One region of the Rhizobium sp. P2_G9 genome, then DNA from elsewhere that is predicted to be linked to it. Evidence: predicted binding sites of a transcription regulator. Region 1 holds the regulator's gene; each other region holds the start of a gene.
The links. Region 1 encodes HrcA, which represses chaperone genes, less so after heat shock. Its sites were predicted from a motif close to GTTAGCACTCNCNNNNNGNGAGTGCTAAC; they were not measured.
Positions count from the first base shown of each region.

Region 1 (6,734 bases):
GCGGCGCAGATTGTCCATCTCGGCGGCGAGCCGGAGATAACGGTCCTTGAGATCGGCATTCTCGGCCTTCAGCACATCGATCGGATCGGGCTCCGGCGCTACGGCGGGCTGGCCATCGGCACCCTGCGCCGCATTCACATCATTGTCGGCGTCCGTCTGATACGCATTGTTATTTTCATCCGTCATGGCGGTCTCCGCATACTGGTATGTCGTGATTTGCTGCGGATATCGAGGTTTAGCGCGAAAAAATCAAGGGTTTCGGTGAAGATTCCTACCAGTGCATGGAGCATGGCAATCGCATGACAGATGTCGCAATCAGGTTATTGCGGAGATCGCAGAGATATAGAGGCGGCGCTGGCGCCGGCCCGTGTGCCGATGCGGAGGACCTGCTCAGATGGCGATGAAGTCGGTGTTGGTCATCGCAAGGCCTGTCGACAGCTGAGCGAACTTGATGGCGGCCGCACCGTTCCTGCTGCCGTCTGCGTCATACATCAAGGCACCTGTGGCGTCGTTATAAATGATGCGGTCGGATCTGTCATGCGCCTGTGCACCATCGAAGAAGGCCGTGGGATCTAGAACGCCCTCGGGGAGAGCAGTGAACACCTTGTTCTCAAGGCGAACGAGATCGCTGCCGACCGTATAGTCGGTGATCGAGTCGACATTGTTGACACCGTCGAGAAGGGTCCTGAAGATAAAGACATCGTTGCCGTTGCCACCCGTCAGGATGTCATTGCCATAGCTGCCGTCGAGGCGGTCGTTGCCATCGCCGCCGATGAGCGTATTGGCAAGCACATTGCCGGTGAACTTGTCGTTGCCGGTGCCGCCCGTGGCGTTTTCGATCAGCGAGGCGGTTTTGCCTTTGTAGAGAAGCGCATTGTAGACGTTGGCACGGGCCATGTGATGGCCGTCGCCGAGATCGGCGAGCGGCCCGAAGGTCGACCCTTCGCCGGCATTGAGGTTGACGGTGAGATTCGCGGTTTTGTTGGAAAAATCATAGGTATCGGTGCCGCCGCCGTCCCAGATGGTCAGGAGGGCGCGATGATTGACGGGCGTGCCTTGCCCTGTGCCGTTGATCAGCAGTTGGTTGTTGTCGTCCCAGCTATAGACGGTATCGCCATTGTTGAAGCTGAAATCGGCGCCGTAGAGATATTGCAGGGCGGCAATGTCATCCTGCATCAGAGTCGTCGGATGGTCGATCGCGCTGTCGCCCCGGGTCGTGTCGCCGACATATTGATGATAGGTCATGACGGAATATTCAAAGGAATTGTGATCCGCGGGAAGCTGCGGAAATGTGATCCCGTGACCGCCCTGGCTTACATGGCCGTGTTTGAGGCCGAGCGAGTGGCCGAGTTCATGCATCAGACCTGACGCATAGGCGAAACTGCCGACCGTCGGCATGTCGTATGTGTTGTGGACGAACCAGCAATCGCCCCAGCCGACCGTCGCCCTGGCCGGGTCGGGAGGATTACCCTCGGCCGTGCGGCTGCCGGGGATATGGGCTCCGCTTCCGTCCGAATAGTCGATCGTATCGGCCTCGCCGAAACGAATATCGGCGTTTACGTCGGCAGTCTGCGTGAAGGTCAGCCCGCACACGCCCTGGACATTGGCAAGGATGGTGGCGCAAGCGCTCTGCTGGTCCGCATTCATCGCCTCGAAGCCGGTCACCGCCTTGTAGCCGTTATGGGTGTATTCATCGGAACTGGTGGGGAAGGAATAGGTGAGATCCTTGTGATCCCATTTCCAGCCCCAGAGCAGTCCGTTGATGTCGTCCGTATTGGTCAGGTTGACCTGCGGCGGCTGATTGCGGAACGACATATTGTCGACGCCGAAGCCCTGCACGTCATTCTTGTCGTTGTTGACGACGACGCGCGCGATTCCGACCGCGTTGCTGTAGACGAAATGCTGGAAGCCGGTCTGGTCATTTTTGAACCGCTCGAGCAGGTTGCCCGCCGCGTCGAAAAATTTGACCGTGGTGGTGTCGACATCGTCGAAATAGCCGACATCGAATTCGACGCGATCGACCGGATTGCTGAACGTCCAGGACACCGGCCCCATATAGGTCGTGTCGTGTGCCAGCACCGGCGACGTCACCTGGGCGCCATCGGCAACGATCTGGCCGTGGAACTGGATGATGTTGACCTTGCATTTGTAGATCGGGTCGAAGGAACCGAAGTCCTGTTCCGAAAAGGTAATGGTCTGCATCGCAATGCCCTCCCCCGAACGCATGACTGACGAAGTTGACGCGTCATTCCGCCCGCGCCGACCGAAATCGGCGCGTTGCTTGCATCACCAAAATATAGACCAGAAATGGAAGGCTCACCGTAGCTTGACAATTACAAACTGCGGGAATTTATATTTAGAAAATACTGAAATTCTGCCCAAAAGTCAATGTAAAAGCAAAAATGTCGGAGATTTTCCGGATCGTCAGCGCGCCTGTCCATTGAGTTTCGACATCAGCTGCGCGGTATAATCGACCATCGGCACGATGCGCGCATAATTGAGTCGGGTCGGGCCTATGACGCCGACGGCGCCGATGATGCGGTCCTCGGCATTGCGATAAGGTGCGACGATCAGCGACGAGCCGGAGAGCGAGAACAGCGTGTTCTCCGAGCCGATGAAGATGCGCACGCCCTGGCCGCTTTCGGCAAGATTGAGGATGTCGCTCAGCGATTCCTTCTTTTCGAGGTCGTCGAACAGCATGCGCAGCCGGTCAAGGTCCTCCATGCCTTCGAGCCCTTCGAGCAGGTTGGAACGGCCGCGAATGATCAGCTGCGTCGGCCGGCCATCTTCAGTGCCACCCGACCATATAGCGAGCCCCTTGTCGACGAGTTCACCGGAGAGCTGGTCGAGCTCGGAGCGGATTGTGGTCTTGAGCTTTTCGGTCCGCTCCAGCGCCTCGCCCAATGTCAGGCCGGACATATGCGCGTTGAGGAAATTGGCCGCCGCCGTCAATTGCGACGAGGTCGTTCCGGCCGGCAGAGTGATGATACGGTTTTCAACCTCGTCGCGGTCGCCGACCAGAATGGCAAGCGCCTTGTCCGGCGACAGGCGGACGAATTCCACATGCTTGAGCTGCGTGTCGCTCTTGGCGGTGATCACCAGGCCGGCGCCGCGCGAGGCCGACGAGAGCAGTTGGCTCGCATCATTGAGCGCGTTCTCGACCGAACCCACCCGGTCGGCCGGACGGATCTGCCGGTCGATCTGACGGCGCTCGTCTTCCGACAGCGCGCCGACCTGCATGAAGGCATCGACGAAGAATCGCAGGCCCTGCTGGGTGGGCAGCCGGCCGGCGGAAACATGCGGCGAATAGATGAGGCCGAGCTCTTCGAGATCGCTCATCACGTTGCGGATGGACGCCGGCGACAGCGACATCGGCAGCACACGCGACAGCGAGCGTGAACCGAGCGGCTCACCGGTGCCGAGATAGCTTTCGACGATGCGTCGGAAGATTTCGCTGGAGCGGTCGTCGAGCGCCTTCATTCCTTTTCCATCACATCGATCAAACTCATGCCTGAAATATAYGGATTCGAAGCGGGTACGCAAAAGGAAATTCGCCCCTTTTCCTTTGCAAAAAGACTTAACGCGCCTTAATACGCGTCTCAACATTCCAAGGAGTTCCGAATATGCGGCCATCCGGGCGTAAAACAGACCAAATGCGCAAGGTGAGTTTCGAACGCGGCTTTTCCAAGCATGCCGAAGGCTCGTGCCTGGTGAAGTTCGGTGACACGCATGTGCTGTGCACGGCCAGCGTCGAAGAAAAGCCGCCGGCATGGTTGCGCAATTCCGGCAAGGGCTGGGTCACTGCTGAATATGGCATGCTGCCGCGCTCGACGGGTGATCGCATGCGGCGTGAGGCGACCTCCGGCAAGCAGGGCGGCCGCACCCAGGAAATCCAGCGGCTGATCGGCCGCTCGCTGCGCGCCATCGTTGATCTCACCGCGCTTGGCGAACGCCAGATCACCGTGGATTGCGATGTGCTGCAGGCCGATGGCGGCACGCGCACGGCCTCGATCACCGGCGGCTGGATCGCGCTGCATGATTGCCTGAAGTGGATGGAAGTCCGCAACATGATCAAGGTCGAGAAGGCGTTGAAGGATCATGTGGCAGCGATCTCCTGCGGCGTCTTCGCCAATCAGCCGGTCCTGGACCTCGATTATCTCGAAGATTCCTCGGCCGAGACGGATGCCAACTTCGTCATGACCGGCAAGGGCGGCATCGTCGAGATCCAGGGCACGGCCGAAGGCGCACCGTTTTCCGAGGAAGAACTGCTGACGCTGATGGGTCTCGCCAAGCAGGGTATCAGCGACCTCGTGCAAATGCAGAAGCAGGCGATCGCCTGAGATGAGACGATGAACAAGGCTCCGTCGCAAATTCTGGAATCGGCACTTTACGTCGATGACCTCGATGCGGCGGAGGCGTTCTACGAGCGCATTCTCGGACTGGAGAAGATCGGGCGGTTTGGCAACCGGCATGTGTTCTTCCGCTGTGGCCCAGGCGTGCTCCTGATCTTCAATCCAGCCGAGACGATCATTCCTTACAAGGAAGGTCAGTTGCCGGTGCCGCCGCATGGGGCGCATGGGCAGGGCCATCTCTGTTTCCGCGCCACATCCGACGAGATCGACGAATGGGCCGCGCGGCTGACGGCGGCCGGCATCGAGATCGAATCCGTGGTCGAATGGCCACAGGGTGGCCGTTCGATCTATTTCCGCGATCCGGCCGGCAATTCGCTGGAATTCGCTGAAGCCCGGATCTGGAACATCATTTGACAGACTTGTCGGCCGGCAGGAGGACAGGATGATCATACGCGAATGGCGTGGCCGTGCATCGGCGTCCAGTCCGGAGACCTATCCGGCGCATTTCCGCAACAATGTGCTGCCGGAACTGCGCCAATTGCCCGGCTTCGTCGGCGCGCATCTCAGCCGGCGCCCGCTCGGCGACACCATCGAATTTCTGGTGCTGACGCGCTGGAAGGATCTTGAGGCGATCCGCGCCTTTGCCGGCGACGAGATCGGCAAAGCGGTCGTAGAGCCGGGTGCCGTGGCGGCGCTGATCGATTACGATGCGACCGTGCAGCATTATGACGTGATAGAAGAGGCCTGAGAGAACAGCGAATGCGCAAGCTCGACACCAAGACCATCGTCGTCGCCAGCCACAATGCCGGCAAAATCCGCGAGATTCGCGATCTGATCGGACCATTCGGCTTCGAGGCCAAGTCGGCCGCCGATCTCAGGTTCGAAGAGCCTGACGAGACTGGCACGACCTATGAGGAAAATGCCCGGATCAAGGCGTTGGCTTCGGCCACGGCTTCCGGCTTGCCGGCTTTGTCCGACGATTCCGGGCTTGCCGTCGATGCGCTGGATGGCGCGCCAGGCGTCTATACCGCCAATTGGGCCGAGCGCGAGGATGGCAGCCGTGACTTCCGCATGGCGATGGAGAAGGTGGAAAAGGCGCTGCAGGAGAAGGGGGCTTCGACGCCGGACAAGCGCGCCGCCCGTTTCGTCAGCGTGCTCTGCCTTGCCTGGCCGGATGGCCATACCGAGACGTTCCGGGGCGAGGTCGAGGGCCATCTCGTCTGGCCGCCGCGCGGCGATCTCGGTTTCGGCTACGATCCCGTGTTCCAGCCGAGCGGCTATGACATCACTTTCGGCGAAATGCTGGCCGATGCGAAGCATGGCTGGAAGCCGGGCGACGCCGCGGCGCTATCGCACCGCGCCCGCGCCTTCAAGCTCTTCGTCGAAACCGGACTGGACATCTGACCTTGGACATCAATGCGCCGCTGCTGCCGGATACCGGCGAACCAGGCTTCGGGGTCTATATCCACTGGCCGTTCTGCGCGGCCAAGTGTCCCTACTGCGATTTCAACAGCCATGTCCGCCATCAGCCGGTGGATCAGGAGGCGTTCGTTGCCGCCTTCCTTCGGGAAATGGCGGCGATGCGGTCGATCTCGGGATCGCGCACCGTCACCTCCATCTTCCTCGGCGGCGGCACACCATCGCTGATGAAGCCGGAGACGGTCGACGCGATTCTTTCGGCAATTGCCCGGCATTGGCATGTGCCAGATGGCATCGAGATCACCATGGAAGCCAATCCGTCGAGCGTCGAGGCCGAGCGCTTCCGCGGTTACCGTGCCGCCGGCGTCAACCGCGTCTCGCTCGGCGTCCAGGCGCTCAACGACCCAGATTTGCGCTTTCTCGGCCGGCTGCACAATGTCGAGGATGCGCTCAAGGCCGTGAAGCTGGCACGTGACATCTTTCCGCGCATGTCCTTCGACCTGATCTATGCCCGACCCGGCCAGCAGGCGGAGGACTGGGTCAGAGAACTCGAGGAGGCCATCTCCTACGCCGTCGATCATCTGTCGCTCTATCAGTTGACCATCGAGGAGGGCACGCCCTTCTTCGGCCTGCATAAGAATGGCAAGATCGTACTGCCTAACCAGGACGAAGCGGCCCGGCTCTACGAGATCACCCAGGAGGTGACAGAGGCCGCCGGCATGCCGGCCTATGAGGTTTCCAATCACGCCGCGCCGGGCGCGGAGAGCCGCCACAATCTCACCTACTGGCGCTATGGTGACTATGCCGGCATCGGACCCGGCGCGCATGGCCGGCTGACCTCCGGCGGACGAAAATTTGCCACCGCCACCGAGCGCAATCCGGAAGCCTGGCTGGAGACGGTCAAGGCGCAAGGTCACGGCATGGTCGACAATGACAGCCTCGACCGCGACGAACAGGCCGACG
Region 1 covers NZ_JBFUFK010000007.1:32,400-39,133, forward strand. Annotated here, with positions in the region: gene grpE (nucleotide exchange factor GrpE) at 1-186, opposite strand, end outside; gene AC1DYF_RS07585 (M10 family metallopeptidase) at 391-2,202, opposite strand; gene hrcA (heat-inducible transcriptional repressor HrcA) at 2,425-3,480, opposite strand; gene rph (ribonuclease PH) at 3,624-4,340, shown strand; gene AC1DYF_RS07600 (VOC family protein) at 4,350-4,766, shown strand; gene AC1DYF_RS07605 (antibiotic biosynthesis monooxygenase family protein) at 4,795-5,100, shown strand; gene AC1DYF_RS07610 (non-canonical purine NTP pyrophosphatase) at 5,112-5,756, shown strand; gene hemW (radical SAM family heme chaperone HemW) at 5,753-6,734, shown strand, end outside.

Region 2 (6,734 bases), on a different contig from region 1:
CGCCGCTCAGCCGGCCGGCTGGGCGACAAGTGGCACCTCGACGAAGCCGTCGTTTCGATCGGCGGCAAGAAGCACTGGCTCTGGCGCGCCGTCGATCAGGACGGTTTCGTCCTGGAGGTTCTTGTGCAAAGCCGCCGCAATGCCAAGGCGGCCAAGCGCGTGATGCGCAAGCTGTTGAAGAGCCAAGGGCGGGCGCCGAGAGTGATGATCACTGACAACTTCGTCTCAATCCATGATCCGATCGCCAATCTGTTTTACATCCCCCGCCACGACATCTCATCCAGCCATCATCGTGAACTGCGTTCAGAGGCGATGAACCTCTGGGCGAGAATCGCGCGGATGTGAACCGTCGTGACGCAAGCGGGCTACGACTGTCGCGCGATCATTAAGTTTACAGTGCCATTTCGCTCGATCGTAGCGCAGCCCTGGTGCGGGAAATCCGCTGCCGAGAAGGAGTGGCTGGCCCGCCAAATCCTGGGGTTTTACCGAACCGGTGTGACGACCCCGTCGATCTTTGGTCGATCACCCATCGCCGGGGCGTGTCCCGCTTTTCGTCCGATGCGCGTTGAATTGATGGCAGCCGCGGTCTTTTTGGCGCGGCGCCTGGTCAGGCCGAGACTGTGTTCCCTGGCTGCTCGACCAGCTGGGCCATGGGAGCGGTGATGCGGGACCGCCTGCTGGCGCACGTCGCTACTTGACCTCAAGGTCTGGGTGAATTCAGCAAACATATGGAAATACTCACATTTTATAAAGCCCGTAATTACCCTCTGTATTTTGCGAGCGACCTTGCCCATCGCTCCAATTCCAAAAGCTAGTGATCTTAATCTCTTTCTCAGAACTGGCGTAGATTGCATGGCGAATGGGATAGTGCCCCGTCTTGGTATTTCTGTAATACAGGTCACATTCCTGTGTCGCTGAATATTCTCTCGGGGATTCACTTGGCTAATCGACAAGGTGCTACATCTAGCTCCCTCGCGATCCCTAACTACCAGCGTCTTTGCTACCAGGGCGCCCCCTTCAAAACTGACAAATTTTGGTCAGCGTTTTCTGGTGCATTCCCTCGCAGGGAAAAATTGGAGGTCGCTGAAAGGCCGCATTTTTCGCACGCCCAAAAGGCGTTTATTTCAAGGGGCGCGACGAGGCGGGCCTACTGCTGATTTGCCGCGAGGTAGCGATCAGCCATGCAACCAAAATGCGCTTCTTCGAAATTAATGCGGCTGCCTATTCCGCCTCGGGATAGCGCCTTCGATATACCTCCCGGTGCTCCCCGACACCAAAGCGACGTATCGCCACTGCCTCGGCCTTCAGCATCAACGCCGTCCGTGCCATTGCGCCCTCTCCCTTGATGTAAAGGTGGGCCATTCTGGCAACGTGCCAAGCGTCAAGCACCTGCTCGTCCGTCATTTCGTTCGGGGTCATAGTTCGCGAAGCCTCGCGCGTCCAGCATTGTCATAGGAAAGCCTTCCGGCCTGCCTCAGGATCGTCTCGGCGGCGCTGGCCCGCGACGCTCCCCAACCGAGATGGAATGCAATGCCTCCATAGCCGCACGGGCCCGATCCGCGAGAGAGCCTGTGCGTACTCCTCCGCATCCTCGGGGCCGGCAAGCCAAACGGCTCCCCGGAGCTTGGGTGTTCGCCACGAGGACCACTCGTCCTCGGTTCGGACGAACCGCCGTTTTCAAGCGCCCTGAGCGCTGATCTCATGGCGCGCTCCACAATCTGCTGCGTCGCCTGGCCAGCGGCCAGCGCGGCCGTCTCGACCCTCTTGCAACGACGCCGTCTCCGGAGACGACATCAACCCGCTGGTCCAGAGCATTCAACGCGCGAAGGATTTCGTCATAGGAGACGGCATGTCTGGTGCCGGGATAGTAGCGCAGCGCTGGAATGGACTCGACGGCGTGCAAGTCAGACGCCCACGAGGCAAGGATGGCTCGCTTCTCGTCTTTATCGAGATGGGTGGCGGAGAGCACGTCCCGGGGATGATCGAAATACGCCGCCGGGTTGAGCAGTTGCGAAACGGTGATGGCGGCCGTCGCTTCGTTGGTGAAAGTTGTGTTTTCAGGTTCCTTTCTCATTTCTTCGCTCCACGGCTAATCAGTCTATGGATCGGGACGGCCGCGCGGAACCACACCGCACGGCCACTTTCCACGCCTCTGGGCGCGTGTGTTTTGCTCGGTTCACTATGCGGGCTTCACGTCTCCGCTGCGCAAGGGCCGATCTCCGGCCAACTTTTGGACGGACCGAAGAAGCCAGCCCGACTTGGTGGCAGCGGACGTGGTCGAGCCGCGACGCCGCTTCACTTCCACGATGAACGATTTGGGTTGCTTGCGCATGTGCTCGCCTCACGCAGCCTGCCTGTCGCCTTCGATCTGAAGCGGCTCGTTCTTGGGCGAACCGTTGCCGATCTCGATGCGGCGGGGCTTGGCCTGTTCAGGGATTTCGCGCTTGAGCGTGATCTTGAGCAGACCGTTTGCGAGCGAGGCCCCTTCGACGCGGACATGATCCGCCAGCTCGAAACGCCGCTCGAACGACTGGGCGCTGATGCCGCGGTGCAGGTATTCGCCATCCTTCTTCTGCGCCGCTCCGCCCTTCACCACCAGAACGTTGCGTTCCTGGGTGATGTCAAGGTCGCCCATCGCAAAGCCCGCGACGGCAATCTCGATCGAATAGGCATCCTCGCCCTTGCGTATGATGTTGTAGGGCGGCCATGCCTCGGTGCTCTGGAGCCGCTGGGCATTGTTGAGCAAATTGAAGACCCGGTCGAAGCCGACGCTTGAACGGTAGAGTGGCGCGAAGTCGAATTCAGTTCTCATAGCCATATCCTCGTAAGCAACATGGAAGGGACATTGTCCCGGTGATGTCGGCCCCTTAATAGGCGACCGACGGTTTACCAGCGGCACGCCGCTTTGGCGTGCCGCCGATCTCATGTCAGAAGTCCATATCCGCGCCGGCGGGTACGGCCGGAACCTTGTCCTTCTTGGGCTTTTCGGCGATCATTGCCTCGGTTGTCACCAGCAACCCCGCCACCGACGCAGCGTCCTGGAGCGCCGTGCGCACGACCTTTGCCGGATCGATCACGCCTTGTGCGTAGAGATCGCCGAACTCGTTGGTCTGGGCGTTCCAGCCCCACGAGAACGCGGACTGCTCGCGCAGCTTGCCGACGATGACCGAGCCTTCGGCACCGGCGTTCTCGGCGATCTGGCGAACCGGTGCTTCGATCGCGCGGCGAACTATGTCGACACCGACGCGCTGGTCTGGATTAGCGGTTGCGAGATTCTCCAACGCCTTAACGGCGCGGAGCAAGGCGACACCGCCGCCCGGAAGGACGCCTTCCTCAACCGCTGCTCGCGTCGCGTGCAGTGCGTCGTCGACGCGGTCCTTCTTCTCCTTGACCTCTACTTCGGTGGAGCCGCCGACGCGGATGACAGCGACGCCGCCGGCGAGCTTGGCAAGGCGCTCCTGCAGCTTCTCCCGGTCGTAGTCCGACGTTGTGTCCTCGATCTGGGCGCGGATTTGGGTCGTGCGACCTTCGATCTCCGCCTTCGAGCCAGCGCCATCGATGACGGTTGTATTGTCCTTGTCGATCGCCACCTTCTTGGCGCGGCCGAGCATCTGCAGCGTCACGTTCTCGAGCTTAATGCCGAGGTCTTCCGAGATCACCGTGCCGCCCGTCAGGATGGCGATGTCCTCGAGCATTGCCTTGCGGCGGTCGCCGAAGCCCGGAGCCTTGACGGCTGCGACCTTGAGCCCGCCGCGCAGCTTGTTGACCACCAGCGTCGCAAGCGCTTCGCCTTCCACGTCTTCCGCGATGATGACGAGCGGCTTGCCCGATTGCACCACCGCCTCCAACACCGGCAGCATGGCCTGGAGATTGGAGAGCTTCTTCTCGTGGAGCAGGATATACGGGTCTTCGAGTTCGACCCTCATCTTGTCCTGGTTCGTCACGAAGTACGGGCTGAGGTACCCACGGTCGAACTGCATGCCTTCGACGACTTCGAGTTCGGTTTCGGCGGTCTTGGCTTCCTCGACGGTGATCACCCCCTCATTGCCGACCTTCTCCATCGCTTCCGCAAGGTAGCGGCCGATCTCGGCATCGCCATTGGCCGAGATAGTTCCGACCTGTGCGATCTCCTCGTTCTTGGAAATCTTGCGGGCGTTGGCCTTGAGTTCCTTGACGACGGCGTCGACGGCGATGTCGATGCCACGCTTGAGGTCCATCGGGTTCATGCCCGACGCGACGGCCTTTGCACCTTCCTTGACGATGGCCTGGGCAAGAACCGTTGCGGTCGTGGTTCCATCACCGGCGAGATCATTGGTCTTCGAGGCGACCTCGCGCAGCATCTGCGCGCCCATGTTCTCGAACTTGTCTTCGAGTTCGATCTCCTTGGCGACCGAAACGCCGTCCTTGGTAATGCGCGGCGCGCCAAACGACTTGTCGATCACGACATTGCGGCCCTTGGGACCGAGAGTCACCTTCACCGCATTTGCAAGGATGTCGACGCCGCGCAGCATCTTCTCGCGGGCTTCCGTGTTGAATTTGACTTCTTTCGCAGCCATGGTTCACTCCTTCATAGGCAGTTGGTTATGACTGAAACAGGCCTTAAGCGGCCTTCTTCTGCTCGATCTGGGCTTCGATGACGCCCATTATGTCGGATTCCTTCATGATCAGCAGGTCCTCGCCGTCGACCTTGATCTCGGTGCCTGACCATTTTCCGAACAGAACGCGGTCTCCCGCCTTGAGGTCGAGCGCCACGACCTGCCCCTGCTCGTCGCGAGCACCGGGACCGACGGCGACGACTTCACCTTCCTGCGGCTTTTCCTTGGCTGTATCGGGAATGATGATGCCACCCTTGGTCTTCTCCTCGGACTCGATGCGGCGGATGACGACGCGATCATGCAGCGGTCGGAACTTCATGTTTTCCTCCTGGACAAACAAGTTGAACTCCCCTCCGTCGGACTGGATGACCATTCCGGAACGGGGTGCCGAACTCCCCTGAGCGTCCGGCGACGAAAAATCTGGTTTTGCATTTTTTGGATTTCAAGAGCCGCCGAGAAAAAATTAGCACTCTTGCGCCATTGCTGCTAACGGGCTGATGAGGAACAATAATCTCTGCCCGTCGTTGGTTTTCTGTTGACGGAGTTCGCCCTTGGCGGCAAATTTTTCTGGTCATCGAAATGGAGACCAAGGCATGCAGACTAAGTCCGATTTTGAACTTCAGCTCGAAGGCTACGGCATCACCACCGCCCACATCCTCTACCGCATGCCCGATTTCGGGTCCGTGCTGCAGACTTACGTCTGGCAGCAGTACGACCTCGCCCCCGAATTTCCAGAAATGCGCAGGTTCCTCGAGTTCTGGGAAGACAAGCTGGACGGTCCGCTGCATTCCGTCAGGTACACGCACAAAAGACTGGTCGGTCCGCACGAATGGCGGCAGGTTTCGGGGGAGTTGAAGTTGCATTAGCAAGCGTTCGCCCGCGAAGTAGCACTTTTGAGGACTGCCACACCAACGCGATACTGGATACGCTTGAGCTGGGAATGGCCTGGAAAAGCGATCGCCTATAAACCTTGTCGCAGGTACGCTAACGCACGAACATTCGAGCATTTACAGTTCTCTCACGCTAGTCCTCGAAAATGCGTTGTCAGAATGGCGATAGCGGATGGCGATTGGATGTGAAGGCTGCATGAACGGAACAAAAGCGGGCAATAAGGGGTTATTGGCTCGAAAATCAACCGGTCGCCTGTCTCGGGTGCGGTCTGAAGCAGAATGTAAACCGGAGCCCGCCTCTTTTCGTTTGCGATTGGACCGCCCGCGCAATAGAAAGAGCCAATGCCGCTAAATCTTAGCATGGCTCAGTTTAAATGCGCGGACGCGATAAACGGAGCAAAATGACCGATTTCAATCCTGCGGCGTCTGAAGCCGGCAAGGCGTCCAATCCATCCTTTACCTCCCCCTTTCCCGACATTGACTCGAACACTGTTCTGACCGCCGTGCTGGCAACCAGCAATGACTGTATCACGATTCTGGATCTCCAGGGTCGCCTGCTGTTCATGAGCGAAAGCGGGCAGAGGGCGATGGAAGTCTCGGACTTCAACATCATACGCTACAGCCCTTGGTCGCACTTCTGGCAGGGCGAGGGTCACGCAGTAGCAAAGCAAGCGGTTGAAAGCGCACGCAAAGGCAAAAGCGCCCGGTTCTCGGCTTTTGCCGACACGATGGCGGGTAATCCAAGGTTCTGGGACGTAGAAGTTATCCCACTTGGTGGGGAGCTGGGCAAGCCGAGCCACCTGATGTCGATCTCACGCGACGTTACTGACCTAAAATCTGCTGACATCGAGATCGAACGGCTGCTCGAGGACGCTCGACAGAATGAGGCACGCTTTCGTACTCTGGCTGATTCCATGCCTCAGGTCGTCTGGTCGACGCTTCCTGATGGCTATCATGATTACTATAATGCCAGGTGGTACGAGTTTACCGGCAGGCCAGTGGGTAGCACGGATGGTGAAGGCTGGAATGGGCTGTTCCATCCGGACGACCAAGCACGGGCCTGGGAGGTATGGCGAGCCTCTCTTGCGACCGGCGCGCCTTACGAGATCGAGTATCGTCTTCGCCACCATTCCGGCGAATACCGCTGGGTTCTAGGCCGCGCATTGGCTATGCGTAACCTGGAAGGCGAAATTGTTCGCTGGTACGGCACGTGTACTGATATCCACGAAGCCAAAGAGCTGTCGGAGAG
Region 2 covers NZ_JBFUFK010000099.1:1,214-7,947, reverse strand. Annotated here, with positions in the region: gene AC1DYF_RS39655 (IS6 family transposase) at 1-345, shown strand, start outside; gene AC1DYF_RS39650 (hypothetical protein) at 1,700-2,074, opposite strand; gene AC1DYF_RS39645 (Hsp20 family protein) at 2,342-2,812, opposite strand; gene groL (chaperonin GroEL) at 2,928-4,556, opposite strand; gene groES (co-chaperone GroES) at 4,600-4,914, opposite strand; gene AC1DYF_RS39630 (usg protein) at 5,189-5,461, shown strand; gene AC1DYF_RS39625 (sensor histidine kinase) at 5,887-6,734, shown strand, end outside.
Region 2: groES (co-chaperone GroES) is a predicted target of HrcA. The motif match lies at 5,058-5,086, and genes of this name have one in related genera.

Region 3 (6,734 bases), on a different contig from region 1:
GCCACTCATCTTGCCGGCGAATGCCTTGGCCAATGCATCGATTTCGAGGAAGAACTTGATCTCGAACATGCCGTCATAGCCCGAAAAGCGGATGCGCCGACCCGTTTCGTCATAGCTCCGGCTCTGGTTGGGGAACGTCAGGTGCATATTGAAACCCTTTAGCGGAAATTCTTGCAGCAAGCCTAAGGATAACATAATCGGAGAACAAAAGGGGATATATATCGAGACTTCTCGGGCACAACGAGCGAGCAATGTTTCGCGGGCAGGGGACCGACTTAACGTAGACTATCGGTGAAACCCTCCATGCTGCTCTGAGGTGCCTGCCACTTGTCATTCCACATGGACTTGAAGCCGCCACATTGCACCTATATAGAAAGGGGCGTCAAAGGTGGCCGAGAGGCTCGTACGAAGCGCTTTTCATCGCCCACCTGCCGCGGCCGCGTTCTGGTCACTCCGCATCTCATCGATCCATAGCCTCAAACCCGTATGGCGATGCAGCTTGCTCGCCGTGAAGCAACCAAAATTTCACAGACAATGCCATCCAGAATGCGGGCAAAACGCCCGGACGCCGTGCGAAAGATACGGCTTCCGAACCGAATCCCAGGCAATGCTGGAACCTCGTGCCTTTCACCACAGTCGAATTGCAGCGAATTGTTGCGGAACAAATCGACTGATCAGCTTTCCCCAGAGCATTTTTCAGTCTCCCAAGGAGCGGCGCCAACGGCGCCCGAAGAAATAGATGAACAACCCCTCAAACAACAATCGCAGCCAAACGAGCCCGGCACAGTCCCGCCAGCGCCCTGGCGCTCAACCGCCTATTTCCCAGCGCTACGATTATTATCTCGCGCTCGCCCGTGAACAGGCCCGCGCAGGCGATAGAGTTCAAGCTGAAAATTATTACCAGCACGCGGAGCATTTCTTTCGCGCCGCCAATTCCAACAATTCATAGAAAGCAAATGGACAACAATGATTGCGGCCCCCAGCTCCGGAAATGAGAGCGGACTTGACGACAAGGCATGGTTGAAAATACTTTCCGGCTATCGTGAGCCGCATGCAGGACGCAGCGTCTTCGAGCTCATGGTCACGGTTTTGCCGTTCGTGGCGCTCTGGATTCTATGCTGCCTGGCCGTCCATTACGGGCTTTGGTGGGGGCTGATCCTGACGGTTCCTGCTGCGGCGTTCCTGCTCAGGCTGTTCATGATCCAGCACGATTGCGGCCATGGATCGTTCTTTGCCCGTCGATGGGTCGATGATTGGACGGGACGAGTGATCGGTGTTCTGACCTTGACGCCCTACGACTACTGGCGGCGCGCGCATGCCGAGCATCACGCATCTTCCGGAAATCTCGATGAGCGCGGCGTCGGCGATATCACCACCCTGACTGTCGAGGAATTCAACGCCTGCTCCTGGTGGGGCAGGCTCAGCTATCGTCTTTATCGGCATCCCCTTGTCATGTTCGGCATCGGACCGGCATGGCTGTTCATTTTCAAGCAGCGGCTGCCTTTCGGCATGATGCGCGAGGGGTATGTGCCGTGGCTGTCGACGATGGCGACCAACGCCGCGGTCGCGGTTGCCGCCGCCATACTGATCTGGGCGATCGGTTTGGTGCCATTCCTCCTCGTCCACTTGCCAATTGTGCTGCTGGCCGGCGCGGCGGGCGTGTGGCTCTTCTATGTCCAGCATCAGTTCGAAGAGACCTATTGGTCCAAGAAACCCGAATGGCAGTTCCAGCAGGCAGCGCTGCATGGCGCCTCGCACTACGACCTGCCGCCGGTGCTGAAATGGCTCACCGGCAATATCGGCATTCATCACGTCCATCACCTTTCGAGCAGGGTGCCGTATTACCGGCTTCCGGAGGTCCTGAAGGATCATCCTGAACTGGGTGAGATCGGTCGCATCACGCTGATGGACAGTGTCCGCTGCGTGAAACTCGTGCTCTGGGATGAAAAGGCCGGCAAGCTCCTGTCGTTTCGGGATGTCGCCAAAGCATCGCCGGCCAAAAATAAACCCCGGTAAAAAAAACCGGGGTCTATCGATTTGCGGATGCCGATTCAGTCGGTTGCGATCACATCATCCCGCCCATGCCACCCATACCGCCCATGTCAGGCATGCTCGGAGCATCCCGCTTCGGCAGTTCGGCGATCATCGCTTCGGTGGTGACAAGCAGCCCGGCAACCGAGGCCGCATTCTGCAGCGCCGTGCGGACAACCTTGACCGGGTCGACGATGCCCATGGCGATCATGTCGCCGAACTCGCCGGTCTGGGCGTTATAGCCCCAGTTTTCGTCATTCCTGTCGAGGATCTTGCCGACGACGATCGAAGCTTCGTCGCCTGCATTCTCCGAGATCTGGCGAACCAGCGATTGCAGCGCCTTGCGAATGATGCTGATGCCTGCATTCTGGTCGTCATTTTCGCCCTTGACGTCGAGGATGACGGAAGAGCGAAGCAGGGCGATACCGCCGCCGGGAACGATGCCTTCCTGGACGGCAGCGCGGGTCGCGTTGAGCGCGTCGTCGATGCGGTCCTTCTTTTCCTTGACTTCGATTTCAGTCGATCCGCCAACGCGGATCACGGCGACGCCGCCGGAGAGTTTTGCAAGACGTTCCTGCAGCTTCTCACGGTCGTAGTCGGAGGTGGTTTCTTCGATCTGGGCCTTGATCTGGGTGACGCGGCCTTCGATGTCGGACTTCTGGCCAGCGCCGTCGACAATGGTGGTATTTTCCTTGGTGATGGAGACTTTCTTGCACCGGCCGAGCATGTCGAGCGTGACGTTTTCGAGCTTGATGCCGAGATCTTCGGAAATCACCGTACCGCCGGTGAGGACGGCCAGATCCTCCAGCATGGCCTTGCGGCGATCGCCGAAGCCGGGCGCCTTGACGGCGGCAATCTTGAGGCCGCCGCGCAGCTTGTTGACGACGAGCGTGGCAAGCGCTTCGCCTTCGACGTCTTCCGAAATGATCAGCAGCGGCTTGCCTGTCTGCACCACGGCTTCCAGGATCGGCAGCATGACCTGCAGGTTGGAGAGCTTCTTTTCGTGCAGCAGCACGAAGGCGTCGTCCAGTTCGGCAACCATCTTCTCTGCATTGGTGACGAAGTAGGGGCTGAGGTAGCCACGGTCGAACTGCATGCCTTCGACGACTTCGAGTTCGGTCTCGGCGGTCTTGGCTTCTTCGACCGTGATCACGCCTTCATTGCCGACCTTCTGCATCGCTTCGGCAATATAGTCGCCGATTTCCTTCTCGCCATTGGCCGAGATCGTGCCGACCTGGGCGATCTCTTCCGACGTGTTGATCTTCTTGGCCTTGGCAAGCAGATCCTTGACGACGGCCGATACGGCGAGATCGATGCCGCGCTTGAGGTCCATCGGATTCATGCCGGCGGCAACCGCCTTGGCGCCCTCGCGAACGATGGAGGCCGCGAGAACGGTGGCGGTCGTCGTGCCGTCGCCAGCAACGTCATTGGTCTTCGAAGCGACTTCGCGGACCATCTGGGCGCCCATGTTCTCGAACTTGTCCTCAAGCTCGATTTCCTTGGCGACGGCAACGCCATCCTTGGTGATGCGCGGCGCACCGAAGGACCTGTCGATCACGACGTTGCGGCCCTTGGGGCCGAGGGTGACCTTCACCGCATCGGCGAGAATGTCGACGCCACGCAGCATCTTTTCGCGGGCGGTGCGACCGAACTTAATTTCCTTGGCAGCCATGATGAAAACTCCTGAGCCCAGGGCTCATTGGTTGTTAATGTCGATCGAAGGAATCGACGATATCAGGCGATGACGCCCATGATGTCGGATTCCTTCATGATCAGAAGGTCTCCGCCATTCAGCTTGACCTCGGTGCCCGACCACTTGCCGAACAGGATGCGATCGCCTGCCTTGACGTCGAGCGCGACGAGCTCGCCCTTGTCGTTGCGGATGCCGGTGCCAACTGCGACCACTTCGCCTTCCTGCGGCTTTTCCTTGGCGGTGTCGGGGATGATGATGCCGCCTTTGCTCTTCGCTTCGGCTTCGACGCGCCGGACGACGACGCGATCGTGAAGAGGTCGGAAATTTACGTCCGTCATTTTAAATGTCCTCAATGAAATGGGTTTACGGCCCGCGAAGGACCAATTTTGTTGTCTTAGCACTCATGAGCGGCGAGTGCTAGAAATTTAAATCTGGTGAAATAAATAATTTTCCGTTCCTCGATGGCTGCCCCGAGGTCAGATAAAATAATTTCCACAATAAGAGCACCGATTTTTCTCGCTTTTTATTTTTTGCACATGCGTGGAAAAGCATAAAAAAAGCCCAGAAAACCCAGAAAAATTGCGCGTCTATCTATGACCATTTTTATCGGATAGAATTGACTGAGATTCAGGCAGAAAATTACGAAAACAATTCTGGAAAAATAACGAGGTCTTATGAAAAACACGACTTTCGATCTGCACGGCAAATATGTGAGGCAATTGAAGGCTTATCTGGCGGGCATCGGATATAACGAGAATCGAGATTATGTCGATGCTCCCTATTCCGTTCCTCTTGCTTCGAGCGGCAAGCACGATCTCGTTTTCAACGACAGCAAGGCAGCCGCAAATGCCAGCCTTCGCTGGACTGGCCTTGCACGCAACGGCTTCAGGGAAGCCGTTTGAACGCGTTTGCAGCCGACCGCGCATGCTCGATAGGAATTGTGATGAAAGATACCGACAAGTCAAAACTGGATGAAATCCTTGGTCGACATGATCGGCGGATGGAGGAAAACGCGCAAAGGGAAGTCAACGAGGCGAAGGCCAAGGGGGAGTTCACGCGCGCCTTTCTTGAACATTGTATCTCCATCATTCGCCCTGCAATGATGGAGATCGGCGAAATCCTCAAAGCCAAGGGGCATGACTACCGGATCATCGACGGTCTCACCAAGAAGATCGATGGTGGCGATCAGCTGAAGATTGATTTTCAAATCATCAACGCCAATAATCGCAATCAGTCCTCGACCGAAATCCCGCATATCGCCTTTACTGCGGATAAGTCTGCACGCAATATCCGCATCGACGAGACCGTGAGCGAAACCTCGTCGCGGGACAACAGGGTCATGACGCTTGATCAAGTGACGATGGATATCGTGCAGGCGCGGATCATCCGCGCGGTCGATTATGCATTCCGCTGAGCAGGTTCCGGAAAAGTGTTCCACGGTTTTCCCGATAACAACCTGCGACAAGACAAAAGAGTCTAAGCGGATGAATCCTTGGCTTGCCAACGAAAATCTGCCTGGGAGGGGTAGATTCGAGACAAGGCTTGCTTGTCAGATTGCTTACATGCATAGTGATTGCGTCGGCAGCAATTGAAGCGGGCGCTGCTTTTGTAGGGTTGAAAACCTTAGCCCCAATGAAAGGAGGACAAATATGTCTTCCGGTTGCCAACAGCACTTCACGATAACGGATATCGCTTTGCTCGATCGAATTCTCGAGCGCGCGGGGATCAGAGACGATTCCGATTCGGCCGCGCGGCAAAGCAGGCTGAATGCCGCCCGATTTTTGATCGAAAAATTCCAGAGCGGCGTAGTCGACGAAGGCGCGCTGCATTTTGCCCTTGTCAACCGATTGGCAAACTCGCCGGATGAATCCGCACGCGTTTCCAGCTCGCCCCATGCCGCTCCGTCGGCTTCGGCGGGAGCGCGGCCCGAGGCTGGGTCGAAAGATGGCTACCGATTTGGCCGAAGAATCGAGCACAACGGCACATGGACTATCTACCATGTGTTCAGCGGCGAGCCTGCCGCGTATGGCTCGTGGAATATGAGCGGCCTCAACGTTCGAACGGCCGAGAGAGCGCTGCGGATTCTGAACGCGCCGGTTCACGCGGCTTGACCGATAAGACGTATCCGGTGCCCGCGAGGCGAGACGCCGATCATTTTCGCGCTGGACACCAGGAGACAAATCATGACGGATCGCACGACAGCATCGGACATTACTTTCGCTCATCCATTCGTCCTCACGTCCCTGGCGCAGCCGCTGGAAGCGGGCACCTATCGACTATTTACCGAGGAAGAACGGATCGAAGAATTGTCATTTATCGCCTATAGGCGCACGTCGTCCCGTCTGGAAATTCCTGCAATTTCGGTTCGTACCGCTGTCAGGCAATCCATCCAGGTGGATCCCATCGAACTTGAAGCGGCACTCGCAAGGGACGCACGCCGCCACACCCAGGGTCTGGCAAAATGATCGTGACGGCAAGGCTGCATCAAGGGGGCGTCCGACTGCAGATTCGGCTTTCCGAACAGCTGGGACCATCGGAAGTCGAGACATGAGTTTGAGGCTTGTCATCGTCGCTTCTTGCCTCCTGCCGGTGGTTGCCATGCTCTGGCTTCTTTATTGGGACTACGCATCCTGACCGCCAACAGGTATTTGCGACCTCTGTGCACATCGACACCGCCTCTGCCTACGGATCAACCCTTGCCAGAAAAGAATATCTTATTGGAAACACTGTTGAAAATTGGCGCCGTTGTGGCCACCGTCATTGTGCTCGGCGTGTTCATCGCATGGGAACGGGCTGACCACAACGATGGCGCCAGTGCCGAGCGAATTGAAGCGACGAAAGTTGCTGCTGACGACGCCGTCAACAGAGTAGAGGTTCAAACCCGCGTGGACGCTCTGGCCGTCGACGGATGTCAAGCAAGGGCCATGCAGCTCATGAGCCTGCATGCAAGGACGCCTGTGAAGAGCTTGGACGACATCCCGATAGAACTCCGAAATGACATGCGGCTGTG
Region 3 covers NZ_JBFUFK010000059.1:2,291-9,024, forward strand. Annotated here, with positions in the region: gene AC1DYF_RS34600 (DUF1488 family protein) at 1-147, opposite strand, end outside; gene AC1DYF_RS34605 (DUF4167 domain-containing protein) at 740-949, shown strand; gene AC1DYF_RS34610 (fatty acid desaturase) at 967-2,016, shown strand; gene groL (chaperonin GroEL) at 2,066-3,703, opposite strand; gene groES (co-chaperone GroES) at 3,766-4,062, opposite strand; gene AC1DYF_RS34625 (hypothetical protein) at 4,399-4,626, shown strand; gene AC1DYF_RS34630 (hypothetical protein) at 4,668-5,138, shown strand; gene AC1DYF_RS34635 (hypothetical protein) at 5,374-5,835, shown strand; gene AC1DYF_RS34640 (hypothetical protein) at 5,908-6,189, shown strand; gene AC1DYF_RS34645 (hypothetical protein) at 6,421-6,734, shown strand, end outside.
Region 3: groES (co-chaperone GroES) is a predicted target of HrcA. The motif match lies at 4,118-4,146, and genes of this name have one in related genera.